Regions from separate parts of the Streptomyces sp. SM18 genome, predicted to be linked through region 1. Evidence: predicted binding sites of a transcription regulator. Region 1 holds the regulator's gene; the other holds the start of a gene.
The links. Region 1 encodes HrcA, which represses chaperone genes, less so after heat shock. Its sites were predicted from a motif close to TTNGCACTCNGNNNNNCNGAGTGCNAA; they were not measured.

Region 1 (8,824 bases):
CGACCGGCGAGATCCTGTGGAACACCTTCTACCCGGTGGTCCTGTCGTACCTGATCGGGCTGGCGGCGTCCCTGGACGTACGCGGCCGGTGGGCGGTCCTGGCGGGCTCCGCGGCCTCCGTGGGCACGGCCTGCGGCCCGGTGCTGGGCAGTGTGCTCTCCGAGGAGGTGGGCTACGCGGTGATGGGCCTGATCCTGGGGTCCGCCACGCTGCTGGTGGCCGCCCCGGTCACCGCGGTCGCGCTGCACACCGGCGGCCGCCCGCTGGTCCCCGGTTCGGTACGGCGCAGGGGAGGTGCCCCGGCCGCGTGGCTGGCCGCGACCACCACCGGCCTGCCCGGAGCGGCGCCCGAACTGGGCGCGCCCGAACAGGCCGTGGCGGAGATCAGCGTGCCGGGCCTGCGGCGCAGGCGGCTGGTGCGCAGCGCGTTCCGGACGGCCGGCGGGCCCGGTCAGTCGAACACGTAGGCCTCGACCTCGGCGAGGTAGCGCGCCCTGCGCTCCTCGTCGTGGTCGAGGAAGGCCGCCACGAAGGAGTTGCGGGCCAGGGTGCGCAGCTCCTCGCGGTCCAGACCGAGCGCCTCGTGGACGGCGTGGAAGGTGTCCCCCACGTAGCCGCCGAAGTAGGCGGGGTCGTCGGAGTTGACCGTGCAGAGCAGTCCGGCGTCCATCATGGCCCGCAGCGGGTGCTCCTCCAGGGTGTCGACGGCGCGCAGCCGTACGTTGGACAGCGGGCAGAGCGTGAGCGGCACCCGGTCGGCGGCCAGCCGCGCGACCAGCTCCGGGTCCTCCATGCAGCGCAGCCCGTGGTCGACGCGCTCGACGCCGAGCACGTCCAGGGCCTCACGGATGTAGGCGGGCGGGCCCTCCTCACCGGCGTGGGCGACCTTGCGCAGCCCGAGGGCGCCGGCCGCCTTGTAGACCTCGCGGAATTTGGCGGGCGGGTGACCGGCCTCCGCCGAGTCGAGGCCGACGGCGCTGACGCGGTGCAGGTACGGCTTCGCCGCCTCCAGGGTCGCGAGCGCCGACTCGGCGGACTCGTCGCGCAGGAAGCACATGATCAGCTGGGTGGAGACGCCGTGCGTCTCCTCGCCGCGCTCCAGCGCCCTGCCGAGCCCTTCGATCACGGTGCCGATCGGCACACCGCGGGCGGTGTGGGCCTGCGGGTCGAAGAAGATCTCCGCGTGCCGGACGCCCTGGGCGGCGGCGCGGGCGAGGTAGGCGTCGGCCAGCTCGGTGAAGTCGTCCTCGGTGCGCAGCACCGCCATGAGGGCGTAGTAGAGGTCCAGGAAGCTCTGGAGGTCGTCGAAGAGATAGGCGGTGCGCAGCTCTTCGGTGTCCGCGTAGGGCAGTTCGACGCCGTTGCGGGCGGCGAGGGCGAAGGCCAGCTCGGGTTCGAGGGTCCCTTCGATGTGGAGGTGGAGTTCCGCTTTGGGGAGGTGCACGGTGGTTCTCGTAACTGGTTACTGGTGGCGGGTGGGTACGGGGACCGTGACGAGGTCCTGGGCGATGGTCAGTTCCCCTTCGAACCCGGCCGACCTGGCCTGGAGCTCGAAGAGCTGGGGGTCGTGGTACCGCTGGGAGAAGTGGGTGAGCACGAGGTGCCGCACGCCCGACTCCCTGGCCACCCGGGCCGCCTGTCCGGCGGTGAGGTGGCCGTGGTCGGTGGCGAGCCGGACGTCCTCGTCGAGGAAGGTCGACTCGATGACCAGCATGTCGCATCCCTCGGCGAGGGCGAACGCGCCGTCGCAGAGCCGGGTGTCCATGACGAACGCGAACCGCTGGCCGCGCCGGGGCTCGGAGACCTGGTCGAGCGTGACGCCGCGCAGGATCCCGTCCCGCTGGAGCCGGCCGACGTCGGGCCCGGCGATGCCGTGTCCGGCGAGCTTCGCGGGGAGCATCCGGTGGCGGTCGGGTTCGGTCAGCCGGTAGCCGAAGGACTCGACGGGGTGCGAGAGCCTGCGGCCCTCCAGGGTGTACGCGTCGGTGACGGCGAGAATCCCGTCCTCGGCGACCGGCGCCTCGGTCAGCGCGACGGTCTCGCGGTAGGCGGTGGCGTACCGCAGCCGGTCGAAGAAGCGCTGTCCGCTCGCCGGGAAGTGCGCGGTGACGGGGTGCGGGACCTGGTCCAGGTTGATCCGCTGGATCACCCCGGCCAGGCCCAGCGAGTGGTCGCCGTGGAAGTGCGTGACGCAGATCCGGTCGATGTCGTGGGCGGCGACGCCCGCCCGCAGCATCTGCCGCTGGGTGCCCTCACCGGGGTCGAAGAGGATGCCCTCGCCGTCCCAGCGCAGCAGGTAGCCGTTGTGGTTGCGGCGCCGGGTCGGGACCTGGCTGGCGGTGCCGAGGACGACGAACTCACGTACGGACACGGGTCCGGGGCCGCTCTAGCCGGGGGGCCACTGCATGCCACGTCCGCCCAGGACGTGCGCGTGCGCGTGGAAGACGGTCTGGCCCGCGCCCGAACCGGTGTTGAGGACGATGCGGTAGCCGCTCTCGGTGATCTTCTCGTCGGCGGCCACCAGCCCGGCCTCGCGCAGCACGTCGGCGGCGATGCCCGGTTCGGCCGCGGCGAGGGAGGCGGCGTCCGGGTAGTGCGCCTTGGGGATGACCAGGACGTGGGTGGGGGCCTGGGGGTTTATGTCGCGGAAGGCGACGGTCGTGTCGCTCTCCCGGACGATGGTCGCCGGGATGTCGCCCGTGACGATCTTGCAGAACAGGCAGTCGGTCTGCGGCTCTCCCGCCATGGCCCGGCCTCCTCGGTCGCGTGGGTGAGCGTGCCCCGCCCGGGGCCTCGCTCGGTGGTCGTCTGTGCTCCCGGCATGCTATCCGGCCCGGCGGGCGGCGTGAGCGGTCGCCGGGTCCGGGCCGGCCGGGCCGGGCGGCCCGCGCCGCGGACGACGGGCCGCCGGCCGGTCCGTCCCCGGTGAGCCCCGCCCGCGCGTCGCCGTGTCCGTCATCTCCCTCCGCCGGCAGGCGCGTTCATCTCCCTGCGGCGGTACGCGCGTTCGCGGTCCACGCCGTGAACGGCACCTCCCGGGACGTCAGCCCCAGCGGCCCGTACGTCCCATCAGCAGCGCCGCGGCCGCCGTCCCCGCGGTCGAGGTGCGCAGCACGCTCGGGCCCAGCCGGTACGGGGGCGCCCCGGCGTCGGCGAAGGCGGCGAGCTCCTGCGGGGAGACCCCGCCCTCCGGGCCCACGACGAGCACGATCGAGCCCCGGACGGGGAGTTCGGCGGTGGCCAGCGGGGCGCCGGGGGTGTCCCGGTCCTCGTGCAGGACACCCGCGAAGTCCGCCCCGGCCAGCAGCGCGGCGACCTCCTTGGTCGTCATCACCCCGGACACCTCGGGAAAGCGGACCCGGCGCGACTGCTTGCCCGCCTCGCGTGCGGTGGTGCGCCACTTGGCCAGGGACTTCAGCCCGCGGTCGCCCTTCCACCGTGTGACGCAGCGCGAGGCCTCCCAGGGCACGATCGCGTCCACACCCGTCTCGGTCATGGTCTCGACGGCGACCTCGCCCCGGTCGCCCTTGGGGAGCGCCTGGACGACGGTGATCCGGGGAGCGGGCGCGGGTTCCTCGCACACCGTCCCGAGGGCGACGACGAGCCGGTCCTTGCCCTCGGCCGCGCGGACGACGCCGTCCGCCCAGTGGCCGCGCCCGTCGGTGAGGACGACGTCCTCCCCCGCCGTCAGCCGCTTCACCGAGACGGCGTGCCGCCCCTCGGGCCCGTCCAGCACGAACTCCGGCCCGCCGGGCAGGTTGTCGACGACGAAGACCGGTGCTGTCACCGGGTGCTCCTCCCACTCACTGCCGCGCGCGCGGCATCCGTCTCGGCGGCGAGCAGTTCCACGAGTTCTCCGGCGGGCAGCTCGCGTGCCATCCGGTGGCCCTGGCCCGCCCACAGCGCCATGCCCTGGGCGTCCCCGGCCTGGGCGGCGGCCTTGCGCAGCCCACTGGTCAGCTGGTGCACCTGGGGGTAGGCGGCGGGGGCGTAGGGCCCGTGCTCCCGTACGAAGCGGTTGACCAGCCCCCGGGCGGGGCGCCCGGAGAAGGCCCGGGTCAGGGTCGTCGTGACGAAGAGCGGGTTGGTCAGGGCCTGTTTGTGCAGCCGGTGGGCCCCCGACTCGGGGCAGGCGAGGAACGCCGTCCCGAGCTGCCCGGCGTCGGCGCCCGCCGCCAGGACCGAGGCGATCTGGGAGCCGCGCATCAGCCCGCCCGCCGCGACGATCGGCAGCTGGACGCTCTCGCGGACCTCGGCGAGGAGGGCGAGGAGCCCGGTGCCCCCGAGCCCCGCCTGCGGGTCGTCGCGGTGCGTGGACTGGTGGCCGCCCGCCTCGACGCCCTGGACACAGACCGCGTGGGCGCCCGCCCACTGCGCGTTCCGCGCCTCCTGGGCGGAGGTGACCGTCACGACGGTGAACGTACCGGCCGCGGCGAACGCGTCGAGGACCTCGCGGCTCGGGCAGCCGAAGGTGAAGGACACCACGGGGACCGGGTCGTCCAGCAGGGTCGCGACCTTGGCCTCGTAGCCGTCGTCGCCACCGTCCGCGTCCGGGTCGCCGAGCGGGGTCTCGTACCAGGCGGCCTCGCCCGCCAGCTGGTGGCGGTAGACCTCGACGGCACCGGTGTCCGCGAGCTGGGGCTGCGGCATGAAGAGGTTGACGCCGAACGGCTGGGCGGTCAGGGCGCGCAGTTGTTTGATCTCGTGGTACATCCCGTCCGCCGTCTTGTATCCGGCGGCGAGGAACCCGAGCCCCCCGGCCTCGGCGACGGCGGCGGCCAGGGGCGGACCGGAGGCCCCGCCGGCCATCGGGGCCTGTACGACGGGATACCGGCTCAGATCGGTCAGCGCCAAGGACATGACGGCATCGTGCCATGCCCCGCCCCGCGAGGTCTCCCGGCCGTACGCCGCCCCGCCCGCCGGATACCGGGCGGGAGGACGGCGCGGGGCGGGAACGCCCGTGGGTTCAGCGGCCGTTGAAGGCGTCCTTCAGCCGGGAGAACAAACCCTGCTGTCCCGGCTGGAACTGGCCGGTGGGCCGCTCCTCGCCGCGCAGCTTGGACAGCTCCCGCAGCAGCCGCTCCTGCTCGGGGTCGAGCTTCATCGGGGTGGTCACCTCGACGTGCACGATCAGATCGCCGCGTCCGCCGCCGCGCAGGTGCGTGATGCCCCGCCCGTGCAGCGGGACCGACTGGCCGGACTGGGTGCCCGGCCGGATGTCGATCTCCTCCAGGCCGTCCAAGGTCTCCAGCGGCACCTGGGTGCCGAGGGCCGCGGCGGTCATCGGGATGGTGACCGTGCAGTGCAGGTCGTCGCCGCGCCGCTGGAACACCGCGTGCGACAGTTCGTGGATCTCGACGTACAGATCACCGGCGGGACCGCCGCCGGGGCCGACCTCGCCCTCACCCGCGAGCTGGATGCGGGTGCCGTTGTCCACCCCCGCCGGGATCTTCACGGTCAGCGTGCGCCGCGAGCGGATGCGGCCGTCACCGGCGCACTCCGGGCAGGGGGTCGGCACGACCGTGCCGAAGCCCTGGCACTGCGGGCAGGGGCGCGAGGTCATGACCTGGCCGAGGAAGGACCGGGTGACCTGGGAGACCTCACCGCGGCCACGGCACATGTCACAGGTCTGCGCGGAGGTGCCGGGGGCGGCGCCCTCGCCGCTGCACGTCGTACAGACGACCGCCGTGTCCACCTGGATGTCCTTGGTGGTGCCGAAGGCCGCTTCGTTGAGGTCGATCTCCAGCCGGATCATCGCGTCCTGGCCGCGCCGGGTCCGCGAACGGGGCCCGCGCTGGGCCGCGTTGCCGAAGAAGGCGTCCATGATGTCGCTGAAGTTGCCGAAGCCGCCGGCTCCGAAACCACCCGCGCCACCGCCGCCGCCCGAGGCGGACAGCGGGTCACCGCCGAGGTCGTAGACCTGCTTCTTCTGCGGGTCCGACAGCACCTCGTAGGCGGCGTTGATCTCCTTGAACCGCTCCTGGGTCTTCGGATCGGGGTTGACATCCGGGTGCAGCTCGCGCGCGAGCCTGCGGAATGCCTTCTTGATCTCGTCCTGAGACGCGTCGCGGCGCACGCCGAGTACGGCGTAGTAGTCCGTGGCCACTTACGACTCCGCCAGGATCTGTCCGACGTAACGTGCCACTGCGCGTACCGCTCCCATCGTTCCGGGGTAGTCCATGCGGGTCGGTCCGACCACGCCGAGTTTGGCGACTGCCTCGTCGCCCGAACCGTAGCCGACCGCGACGACGGACGTGGCGTTGAGGCCCTCGTGGGCGTTCTCGTGCCCGATCCGTACGGTCATGCCTGAGTCCGTGGCCTCACCGAGCAGCTTCAGCAGCACGACCTGCTCCTCCAGTGCCTCCAGCACCGGCCGGATCATCACAGGGAAGTCGTGCCCGAAGCGGGTGAGGTTGGAGGTGCCGCCGATGATCAGCCGCTCCTCCGTCTCTTCGACCAGAGTTTCGAGAAGGACGGACAGGACCGTGGAGACGGTCGCCCGGTCCTCGCTCTCGAAGGACTCCGGAAGGTCCTGCACCAGCTGCGGGACGTCCGCGAACCGGCGCCCGACGACCCGGCTGTTGAGCCGGGCGCGCAGGTCCGCCAGAGCGGTGTCACCGAACGGAGCAGGGCAGTCGATCATACGCTGTTCGACCCGGCCCGTGTCCGTGATCAGGACGAGCATCAGCCGGGCGGGGGCCAGGGACAGCAACTCCACGTGCCGCACCGTCGAACGGGTCAGCGAGGGGTACTGCACGACGGCGACCTGCCGGGTCAGCTGCGCGAGCAGCCGGACCGTACGGCCGACGACGTCGTCGAGGTCGACCGCGCCGTCGAGGAAGTTCTGGATGGCGCGGCGCTCCGGCGACGACAGGGGCTTGACGCCCGCGAGCTTGTCGACGAAGAGGCGGTACCCGCGGTCCGTGGGGATGCGCCCCGCACTGGTGTGCGGCTGGGCGATGAAGCCCTCGTCCTCCAGCACCGCCATGTCGTTGCGGACGGTGGCCGGGGAGACCCCCAGGTTGTGCCGCTCCGTGAGCGCCTTCGAGCCGACGGGCTCCTCGGTGCCGACATAGTCCTGGACGATGGCGCGCAGCACTTCGAGTCTGCGTTCGCTGAGCATCGCGCACACCTCCAGCGGTGGTTCTCGGTCCCTGCCTGGCACTCTGTCCGTTCGAGTGCCAGCAATCCCCCGGCCAGTGTACGGGGGCGGGGTGGGCCCGGGGCAAGGGCGACCGGCCACACCGTCGCGGGACGGCGCGGGTCGTTGCCGATAGCGTCGCCGTATGGACGTCGCTTGGGAAGACTTCGGCTGGGAGCGGTTGGGCAACGGTACGGGCCGCCGGCGCCTTCCCGGCTGGGACGCGACCGTCGCCCTGGTGGCCGGGGCCGACGCCGCCCTGCTCTACGACACCGGCTCCTCGCTCCGGGAGGGCGCCGAGCTGCGGGCCCAGGCCGAGGGCCTGCTCGGCCGGAGGGTGACGCATATCGCACTGAGCCACCCGCACTTCGACCATGTGCTGGGCACCGCCGCGTTCGCCGGGGCCGAGGTCTACGGCGCGGTGGGCACGGCGGACCTGCTGTCCCGGGGCGCCGCGGAGCTGCGCGCCGACGCCCTGCGCCACGGGATGGACGAACACGACGCCACCTCGGCGACGGACGCCCTGGTGGCCCCGGCGCACCAGGTGAGCGGCGAGTGGACGCTCGACCTCGGCGGCGGTCTCCAGGTGCTGCTGGCCAACGTGGGCCCCGGCCACAGCCGCCACGACCTGGCGGTCCTGGTGCCCGGCTCACCCGTGGTGGTGCTCTGCGGTGATCTGGTCGAGGAGTCGGGCGAACCGCAGGCGGGCCCCGACGCCGTACCCGCCCGCTGGCCGGCCGCGCTGGACCGGCTGCTGGAGCTCGGCGGCGAGGACGCGCTGTACGTCCCGGGGCACGGGGCGGTGGTGGACGCGGCGTTCGTACGGGCGCAGCGGGTCCGGCTGGCGGCCCGCTTCGGCGTGTCGTGAACGGGCCCCGGCCTATCGTCGGTCCATGCGCAGCTATCAGCCGGACCTGACCCCGCCGTGGAAGAGGTCCGCCCCCGTCCCCGAGGTCCCCGCCGAACCCGATCTGGTGGTGGAAGAGGTGTCCACCGGCTTCTGCGGTGCGGTGATCCGGTGCGAGAAGACGGCCCAGGGGCCCGCGGTCACCCTGGAGGACCGTTTCGGCAAGCACCGGGTGTTCCCGATGGAGCCGCGCGGCTTCCTGCTGGAGGGCACGGTGGTCACGCTGGTCCGCCCCTCGGCGGGCGGCCCGGCCCGTCCGGCCCGTACGGCGTCGGGGTCGGTGGCGGTGCCGGGGGCGCGGGCGCGGGTGGCCCGCGCGGGCCGGATCTACGTGGAGGGGCGGCACGACGCCGAACTGGTGGAGCGGGTCTGGGGCGACGACCTGCGGATCGAGGGCGTGGTGGTGGAGTACCTGGAGGGCGTGGACGACCTTCCGGCCGTCGTCCGCGACTTCGCCCCCGGGCCGGACGCCCGGCTGGGGGTGCTGGTCGACCATCTGGTGCCGGGTTCCAAGGAGTCCCGGATCGCCGCCCAGGTCACGGACGCGCACGTGCTCGTGGTGGGGCATCCGTACATCGACGTCTGGGAGGCCGTGAAGCCGTCGTCGGTCGGAATCCGGGCGTGGCCGTCGGTTCCGCGCGGCCAGGACTGGAAGACCGGGGTGTGCGAGGCCCTGGGCTGGCCGGAGAACACCGGCGCGGCCTGGCAGCACATCCTGTCGCGGGTGCACTCGTACAAGGACCTGGAACCCGCGCTGCTGGGGCGCGTGGAGGAAC
Region 2 (8,824 bases), 2.3 Mb from region 1:
GCATCGAGGCGGAGGTGCTGACGGCGGACCTCGCCACGGACGCCGGGATCGAGGCGGTCGAGACACGGCTGGGCGACCGGGTCAGCCCGATCGACCTGCTGGTCAACAACGCCGGTTTCGGCAACAAGGGGCGGTATCTCGACGTCCCCGTGGCCGACGAGCTGACGATGCTGAAGGTGCACTGCGAGGCGGTGCTGCGGCTGACCTCGGCCGCGGTGACCGGGATGCGGGAGCGCGGTCGCGGCGGGGTGGTCAACGTGGCCTCGGTGGCGGCCTTCCTGCCCCGGGGCACGTACGGCGCCTCGAAGGCGTGGGTCGTGCAGTTCACCCAGGGCGTGGCGAAGGACCTGGCGGGCACGGGGGTGCGGCTGATGGCGCTGTGCCCCGGCTTCGTACGGACCGAGTTCCACGACCGGGCGGGGATGGGCACCGGGAACATCCCGGGCTGGATGTGGCTGGACGCCGACAAGGTCGTCGAGGCGGCGCTGTCGGACCTGGCCCGCGGGACGTCGGTGTCGGTCCCCGATCCCCGGTACAAGGCGCTGATGGGCCTGGTCAAGGTGACGCCCCGCGCTCTGCTGGGCGGGGTCACCTCCCGCGCGGGCCGCTCCTACGGTCCGCGGTAGCCGCCGCCTGTGCCGTCGAGCGGTACGGCCGAGGCCCGGTGCCCCCGCGACGGGGGCACCGGGCCTCGGCTGTGTACGGAGCCGTACCAGGGCGTGTTTCGAAAGGAGCGCCGTCCGCCCGGAGGGCGGGGCCCGCGGCGTCCGGTGCGTGCGATCGCAAGGCGGAGGATCGCCCTCGTACTGGACGTACTGGGGCGACTCCGACAACGCGGCGAGCGTGCGTGCCGGGCGTCGCGGGCCAGGCGGGACTTTCGAAACGCGTCCTAGTGGGAGTGGCCGTGGCCGTGGCCCGCCTCGGCCTCTTCCTCGGCCGGCTTCTCGACGACCAGGGTCTCGGTCGTGAGCAGCAGCGACGCGATGGAGGCGGCGTTCTCCAGGGCGGAGCGGGTGACCTTGACCGGGTCGATGACGCCGGCCTTCACCAGGTCGCCGTACTCGCCGGTCGCGGCGTTGAAGCCCTGGCCCTTGTCGAGCTCGGAGACCTTCGAGGTGATGACGTAGCCCTCGAGGCCGGCGTTCTCGGCGATCCAGCGCAGCGGCTCGACGGCGGCGCGGCGCACGACCGCGACACCGGTGGCCTCGTCGCCGGTCTTGCCGAGGTTGCTCTCCAGGACCTTGACGGCGTGGACGAGCGCGGAGCCACCACCGGAGACGATGCCCTCCTCGACCGCGGCGCGGGTCGCGGAGATGGCGTCCTCCAGACGGTGCTTCTTCTCCTTGAGCTCCACCTCGGTGGCGGCACCGACACGGATCACGCAGACGCCGCCGGCCAGCTTCGCGAGGCGCTCCTGGAGCTTCTCGCGGTCCCAGTCCGAGTCGGTGGACTCGATCTCGGCCTTGATCTGGTTGACCCGGCCCTGGACGTCGGCGGAGTTGCCGCCGCCGTCGACGATGGTGGTGTCGTCCTTGGAGACGGTGACGCGGCGGGCGCTGCCCAGCACGTCCAGACCGGCCTGGTCGAGCTTGAGGCCGACCTCCTCGGCGATGACGGTCGCACCGGTGAGGGTGGCGATGTCGCCGAGCATGGCCTTGCGGCGGTCACCGAAGCCGGGGGCCTTCACCGCGACGGCGTTGAAGGTGCCACGGATCTTGTTGACGACGAGGGTGGAGAGCGCCTCGCCCTCGACGTCCTCGGCGATGATCAGCAGCGGCTTGGAGCCACCCGCCTGGATGACCTTCTCCAGCAGCGGGAGCAGCTCCTGGATCGAGCCGATCTTGCCCTGGTGGATCAGGATGTACGGGTCGTCGAGGACGGCCTCCATACGCTCCTGGTCGGTCACCATGTACGGCGAGAGGTAGCCCTTGTCGAAGGCCATGCCCTCGGTGAACTCAAGGTCCAGACCGAAGGTGTTGGACTCCTCGACGGTGATGACACCGTCCTTGCCGACCTTGTCCATCGCGTCCGCGATGAGCTCGCCGACCTGCGGGTCCTGCGCGGAGAGCGCGGCCACGGCGGCGATGTCGGCCTTGTCGTCGATCGGGCGGGCGGTCGCGAGGAGGTCCTCGGACACGGCCTTCACGGCGGCGTCGATGCCCTTCTTCAGGGCGGCCGGGGAGGCGCCCGCGGCGACGTTGCGCAGGCCCTCGCGCACGAGCGCCTGGGCCAGGACGGTGGCGGTGGTGGTGCCGTCACCGGCGACGTCGTTGGTCTTGGTCGCCACCTCCTTCACCAGCTGGGCACCGAGGTTCTCGTACGGGTCGTCGAGCTCGACCTCGCGCGCGATGGTGACACCGTCGTTGGTGATGGTGGGAGCGCCGAACTTCTTGTCGATGACGACGTTGCGGCCCTTCGGACCGATCGTCACCTTCACCGTGTCGGCGAGCTTGTTGACGCCGCGCTCAAGGGCGCGACGGGCGTCCTCGTCGAACTTCAGGATCTTCGCCATGGGCTGAGCTGTCCTCTCAAACGAACTGCGCCCCTCGCCACCCGGCTAGTCATCTCGCAGGGGGCCAGGGGCGCAGAACAGAAGCAAACGTGGGTGAACTACTTCTCGACGATCGCGAGAACGTCGCGGGCCGAGAGGACGAGGTACTCCTCGCCGTTGTACTTCACCTCGGTGCCGCCGTACTTGCTGTACAGCACGACATCGCCGGTCTTGACGTCGAGCGGAAGGCGCTCGCCGTTCTCGAAGCGGCCCGGTCCCACGGCCAGGACGACGCCCTCCTGGGGCTTCTCCTTGGCGGTGTCCGGAATGACCAGGCCGGAAGCCGTGGTCTGCTCGGCGTCGAGCGGCTGGACCACAATGCGGTCCTCAAGCGGCTTGATCGCAACCTTGGAGCTGGTGGTCGACACGATCCGGTCTCCCCCTTCGGAGATCTCACGGGGTTTAACAGTCTGTGGGTGGCGACTGGCCGATCCGTCGTCGCGGGTGCCGGACCTGTCCTGTCGCACGGGTGGTGCTGGCACTCTCCAGTGGGGAGTGCCAGGCACGAGACTATGGCGACGATTAGCACTCGGTCAAGCGGAGTGCCAATTCACCACCCCCGCGTGGCGCGAGCGGGCCCCCAGCACGCACCCGGGACAACGCGGAACCCCGCCGCGGCGTTCCGTACGACGGGGTCCTGAGGGGGAAGGGTTCCGCCCGCGGGGCGGACGGCGTGTCAGACGTAGTCCTCCAGCCTGGCCACGGCGTATCCCTTGTCGGTGACCGTCTTCATGACGTTGCGGACCAGGTCGGTCATGGACGCGTCCCAGTCCGACTGGCCGCGGAAGTGGGTGAGGATGATGTCGCCCGGGTGCAGGTCCTGGTCCCACTCCCGCCACTCCATGTGGTCGGGGAACGCCTCGGCGGCCCACAGGGGCACGGCCTTGATTCCGCAGGACTTGGCGATCCGCAGGGTGTCACCGTTGTAGTTGCCGTACGGGGGCCTGAGCAGGGCGGGCCGCTTGCCGAAGCGCTTCTCGATCTTGTCCTGCTCGCCGCAGATCTCCTCGCGCTGCTCCGCCTTCGAGAGCCCGGGGAGATAGGGGTGGTTGAGCGTGTGGTTGTTGAGGGTGACGCCGCGCTTCTGCATCTCCTCGAAGTAGCCGTAGTCGTCGTTCACCTCGTAGTCGCTGAGGAAGGCGCTGTACGGGATGTTCAGCTCCGTCATCATCCGCAGCAGTTCGGGGTCCTTCTCCGAACCGTCGTCCATCGTCAGGAAGACGATCCGCTCCGTGGTCGGCACGGTCGTGAAGACCGGGGGGAGGTCCTCGCCCTCGGCGCCGTCGATCTCGAACCCCTCGCGGGTGGGGATGAATGGTTTCTTCGCAGGCGGCGCCGGGGCGGCCAGCGGGACCTTCGCCAGCCTCCACTTCTTCGCGGCGGCCACCCGGGCCGCCTGCTGCCGCTTCGCCTCCTCGGCCCGGGTGTCCGCTTCGGGGGCGGGCCCCGCCTGGCCGGCCGCCGCCCCCGGCCGGCCCGCGTCGGGCGAGGCGGACGGGACCCAACGGGGTCCGTCACTCCCTCCGTCGGCGCAGCCGGAGGCGACGGCGGCGACCACCAGGGCGGCCGCGAGCGCGCAGACCGGTCTGTGACGTTTCGTGGAGAACTTTTCGTTTTGTCGTACTGTCTGCATGGCGCCGCATCCTGCCAGCCGGTCCCGGGCCACCCGCCCCGACACTCCACCGGCTCCGGCCGGTCCCACCGACTGGCTCACAATGGACCGGTGAACGCCCTTCCCCCGCCCGACAACACCCGTCCGCCGACGGAGACCGGTGCCGACGGCCATCCGTCCGCGGAGACCGGTCCGGCCGGCCCGCTCGCCGTCTTCGCCGCCCTGCGCACCCCCCGAGGCACGGCGCTCCTGGACGAACTGCGCGACCACGACCCCGCCCGCGAGCTGGCCACCGCGACCCGGCTGCGCCGCGACCACCCCGCCTCGCTGGTGTCGGCGGCGCTCGGCCAGGCCCGGCTGCGGCAGCGCGCGGTGGCGAAGTTCGGGGCGGAGGACGCGTACCGGATGTTCTTCACCCCCGACGGGGTCGAACAGGCCACCCGCACCTCGGTCGCCGCCCACCGCGCCGAGCGGTTCGCCCGGCTCGGTGACGTACGGAGCGTGGCCGACCTGTGCTGCGGGATCGGCGGCGACGCCATCGCGCTGGCCCGCCGGGGCATCTCGGTGCTGGCCGTGGACCGCGACCCGCTCACCGCGCTCGTCGCCCGCGCCAACGCGGAGGCGCTCGGCCTCCAGGACCGGATCGAGGTGCGGTGCGCGGACGTCACGGAGATCGACACCTCCGCCTACGACGCGGTGTTCGTCGACCCGGCCCGGCGCGGCGGACGCGGACGGATCTTCGACCCGGAGGCGTACTCACCGCCGCTGTCCTGGGCGACCGAGGCCGCGCTGAGGGCCCCGCGCGCCGCGCTGAAGATCGCCCCGGGCATCCCGCACGAGGCGATCGGTCCGCACGCCGAGGCCGAGTGGATCTCGGACGGCGGCGACGTGAAGGAGGCCGTGCTCTGGTTCGGCCGGGGCACCGAGCCGGGCACCTTCCGCGCCACCCTGCTGCCCTCCGGCGCGGCCCTCACCGCCACCGCCCCGCTGCCCGCCCCGCCCGTGGGGCCGGTCGGCCGGTACCTCTACGAACCGGACGGCGCCGTCATCCGGGCGCACCTGGTCGCCGCCGTCGTGGCCCGGTGCGGGGGCAGACTGATCGACGAGACGATCGCGTACGTCACGAGCGACGAGCCGCACCCCTCGCCGTACGCGACCGGGTACGAGATCACCGACCAGCTGCCCTTCCACATGAAGCGGCTGAAGGCCCTGCTCAGGGAGCGGCGGATCGGTGTACTGACCGTCAAGAAGCGCGGCTCCGCGGTCGAACCGGAGGAGCTGCGGCGGAAGATGAAGCTCCAGGGGCCCCACTCGGCCACCGTGTTCCTGACCCGGGTGGCCGGGGCACCCACCATGCTGATCGGCCGACCCTTGAAGCGGCGCTGACGGCCTGGGGGCGCGCGTCGGCGGGAGACGCGCGCCCCCAAACACGCTGACCGCCCGGCCGGAGCCGGGCGGTCAGGTCAGGTCAGGTCAGGTCAGGTCAGGTCAGGTCAGGCCAGCGGATAGGACGCCCTGCCGGACGCCTCGTCGATCTCGTCGTGCGCCTTGGTGAGCAGCTTCATCGCCATCTCGTTGAGCGCTCGGGCACCGGCGATCTCCTCGCCCACCCTCGGCTGTTCGGCGTCGGTGGGGTGGCGGCTGGCGTATCCGTGGGCCCGCACCTCCGTCCCGTCCGCCAGCCGCACCAGGGCGGCCGCGCGGGTCCGGTGGGTGTCCTCCTCGAATTCCAGCTCGATGTGCCATCCGACCGTGGTCTCCATCATGACGGTCACCTCCTGGGAGTCCTGTCTCCAGGGTGCGCCCGTCGGCCGGAGGCCGCACCCGCCACCGGTCCGGAGGCCGCGCGAGCCGCCGGTTCAGGCGTTGCGCAGGGTCTCGACGTCCAGCTTGCGCATCGTGAGCATGGCCCGCATGACCCGCTCCGCCCTGGCCTTGTCCGGGCCGCCCAGCAACTCGGGCAGCACCCTGGGGACGATCTGCCAGGAGAAGCCGTACCGGTCCTTCAGCCAGCCGCAGTCGCTCTCCGTGCCGCCTTCGGTGAGGGCGCTCCAGAGCCGGTCCACCTCCTCCTGCGAGGCGCAGTCGACGGAGAGCGAGACGGCCTCGGAGAAGGTGAACGCGGGGCCGCCGTTGAGAGCCATGTACTCCTGGCCGGCGAGCCGGAAGTCCACGGTGAGCACGGCGCCGGTCTCACCGGGGGCGGCCTCGCCGTTGTAGGTGACGTCCAGGACCGCGGAGTCGCCGCCGAACACCGAGACGTAGAACTCGGCGGCCTCCCGCGCCTGGCCGTCGAACCACAGACAGGGCCTGATCTTCTGCATGGTCGTGCTCCCTCGCGTGGTGCGGTGCGTCATGGACGCTGTGCAAGGTAGACCGTCCCGGGGCCCGGAACTCGTCGGAACACGCCCTCCGCCCGCCCCGCTCAGCCGTCCGCGGGCCCCAGCGACTCGAAGCGCCAGCGGTGCACCGCCCGGGTCACCAGACCGGCGTCCGGCTCGGGCAGCTCCGGCAGCCCGGCGTCGTACTCCGCGTCCCACCAGGTGAGGACGAGCACCCGGTCCTGCGGGGCGCGCAGCAGCTCGCTGCGCAGCGGCGGCCGGGCCAGCTCCGCCGTACGGGCCCGCGCCCACTCCAGCAGCTCCGGCCCGCGGCCCTCGGCGGCACGGGCCTCCCACATCAGGGCGACGGTCATGAGTAGAGGTTCTCCTTGCTGACCTCGTGCACATGATCGTGGTCATGGCTGTGCGCGCCCGGGACGTGGGTCTCGGTCACCGGCAGCGAGGAGTCCGCCGAGAGGTCCAGGTCGGAGGCCGGGCGGTTGCGGGCCACCATCTCGGCGCCCAGTGCGGCGACCATCGCGCCGTTGTCCGTGCACAGGCCCGGACGGGGCACCCGCAGCCGGATCCCGGCGCGCTCGCACCGGTCCTCTGCCAGGGCGCGCAGCCGCGAGTTGGCGGCGACACCGCCGCCGATCATCAGGTGGTCGACGCCCTCGTCCTTGCAGGCCCGCACGGCCTTGCGGGTGAGCACGTCCACCACGGCCTCCTGGAAGGACGCCGCCACGTCCCGTACCGGCACCTCCTCGCCGGCCGCCCGCCTGGCCTCGATCCAGCGGGCCACCGACGTCTTGAGGCCCGAGAAGGAGAAGTCGTACGGGGCGTCGCGGGGTCCGGTCAGGCCGCGCGGGAAGGCGATCGCCGCCGGGTCGCCCTCCTTCGCCAGCCGGTCGATGACCGGGCCGCCGGGGAAGCCGAGGTCCAGCACCCGGGCGATCTTGTCGAACGCCTCGCCCGCCGCGTCGTCGATGGTCGCGCCCAGCGGCCGTACGTCGGCGGTGATGTCCGGGGCCAGCAGCAGCGAGGAGTGCCCGCCGCTGACCAGCAGGGCCATGGTGGGCTCGGGCAGCGGGCCGTGCTCCAGCTGGTCCACGCAGATGTGCGAGGCGAGGTGGTTGACCCCGTACAGCGGCTTGTTCAGGGCGTACGCGTACGCCTTGGCCGCCGAGACGCCCACGAGCAGCGCCCCGGCGAGTCCGGGACCGGCCGTGACCGCGATGCCGTCGAGGTCGCGGGCGCTGATCCCGGCCTCCTTCAGCGCGCGCTCGATGGTGGGGACCATCGCCTCCAGATGGGCGCGGGAGGCGATCTCCGGGACGACGCCCCCGAAGCGGGCGTGGGTGTCCACGCTGGACGCGACGGCGTCGGCGAGCAGGGTCGTACCGCGCACGATGCCGACGCCGGTCTCGTCGCAGGAGGTCTCGATACCGAGTACGAGCGGTTCGTCAGCCATCAGTCTGTCTCTGTTCCTTGTACGGTCAGGCGCATGACGAGTGCGTCGATGTTGCCCGGCTGGTAGTAGCCCCGGCGGAAGCCGATGGGCTCGAAGCCGAAGCGTTCGTAGAGCTTCTGCGCGCGGGTGTTGTCCACCCGGACCTCCAGGAGCACCGCGGCGCACTCGAAGGCGGTGGCGTGCCGGAGCAGGTCGGTCAGGAGTTCGGAGCCGAGGCCGCCGCCCCAGTGGGTCCGGCTGACGGCGATCGTCTGCACGTCGGCGAGGTCACCGGCCGAGGCGAGCCCGGCGTAGCCGACGATCCGGCCGTCCACGGCATCCTGGGCGACGACGTAACGGTGGGTGGCCCGGGGCCCGCGGGCGCGGGCCAGCTCGGACCAGAACATGCCGGCCGACCAGGCGTCGTCGGGGAACAGCTCGTGTTCGAGCTCCAGCACCGGATCGATGTCCCACCAGCGCATCTCGCGGAGCACAGCAGTCGCGGTGGTCACTGGGGGGTGACCACCTTGTAGTTCTTCGGGACCTGGGCGTCGGGCCTGCGCAGGTAGAGGGGCTGGGGCGGCAGCAGTTCCTCACCGGCCGCGAGCCGCTCGGCCGCGAGGGAGGCGAGCGCCCCGGCCCGCACGTGCTCCGGGCCCCGGGCGTCCGGGAAGGCCTCGGGGTAGAGGAGGGCGCCGGCGCCCACGACGGGCAGTCCCGCGAGCTCTCCGGCGATGTCCGCGGGCCGGTCGACACAGGGCCCGCCGGTCCGGGTCCGGGTGTCCTCGTAGCGCGCCCAGTAGACCTCCTTGCGGCGGGCGTCCGTGGCGACCGCGAAGGGGCCCTCGACGCCGGCCGCGTAGGCGAGGCCGTCGAGCGTGCAGACCCCG

Region 2: a site for HrcA is predicted at 3,074-3,100, ahead of groES (co-chaperone GroES). Genes of this name have one in related genera too.

Annotation. Positions count from the first base shown of each region.
Region 1 is NZ_CP029342.1:2,123,954-2,132,777, forward strand. Features, by position in the region: gene B9S64_RS09535 (MFS transporter) at 1-467, shown strand, start outside; gene B9S64_RS09540 (adenosine deaminase) at 452-1,444, opposite strand; gene B9S64_RS09545 (ribonuclease Z) at 1,463-2,371, opposite strand; gene B9S64_RS09550 (histidine triad nucleotide-binding protein) at 2,387-2,746, opposite strand; gene B9S64_RS09555 (16S rRNA (uracil(1498)-N(3))-methyltransferase) at 3,044-3,787, opposite strand; gene B9S64_RS09560 (nitronate monooxygenase) at 3,784-4,860, opposite strand; gene dnaJ (molecular chaperone DnaJ) at 4,967-6,106, opposite strand; gene hrcA (heat-inducible transcriptional repressor HrcA) at 6,107-7,123, opposite strand; gene B9S64_RS09575 (MBL fold metallo-hydrolase) at 7,287-8,009, shown strand; gene B9S64_RS09580 (DUF3097 domain-containing protein) at 8,035-8,824, shown strand, end outside.
Region 2 is NZ_CP029342.1:4,427,754-4,436,577, reverse strand. Features, by position in the region: gene B9S64_RS20250 (SDR family oxidoreductase) at 1-626, shown strand, start outside; gene groL (chaperonin GroEL) at 890-2,512, opposite strand; gene groES (co-chaperone GroES) at 2,611-2,919, opposite strand; gene B9S64_RS20230 (polysaccharide deacetylase family protein) at 3,228-4,184, opposite strand; gene B9S64_RS20225 (class I SAM-dependent methyltransferase) at 4,275-5,549, shown strand; gene B9S64_RS20220 (DUF1876 domain-containing protein) at 5,657-5,929, opposite strand; gene B9S64_RS20215 (VOC family protein) at 6,023-6,487, opposite strand; gene B9S64_RS20210 (hypothetical protein) at 6,589-6,858, opposite strand; gene tsaD (tRNA (adenosine(37)-N6)-threonylcarbamoyltransferase complex transferase subunit TsaD) at 6,855-7,955, opposite strand; gene rimI (ribosomal protein S18-alanine N-acetyltransferase) at 7,955-8,446, opposite strand; gene tsaB (tRNA (adenosine(37)-N6)-threonylcarbamoyltransferase complex dimerization subunit type 1 TsaB) at 8,443-8,824, opposite strand, start outside.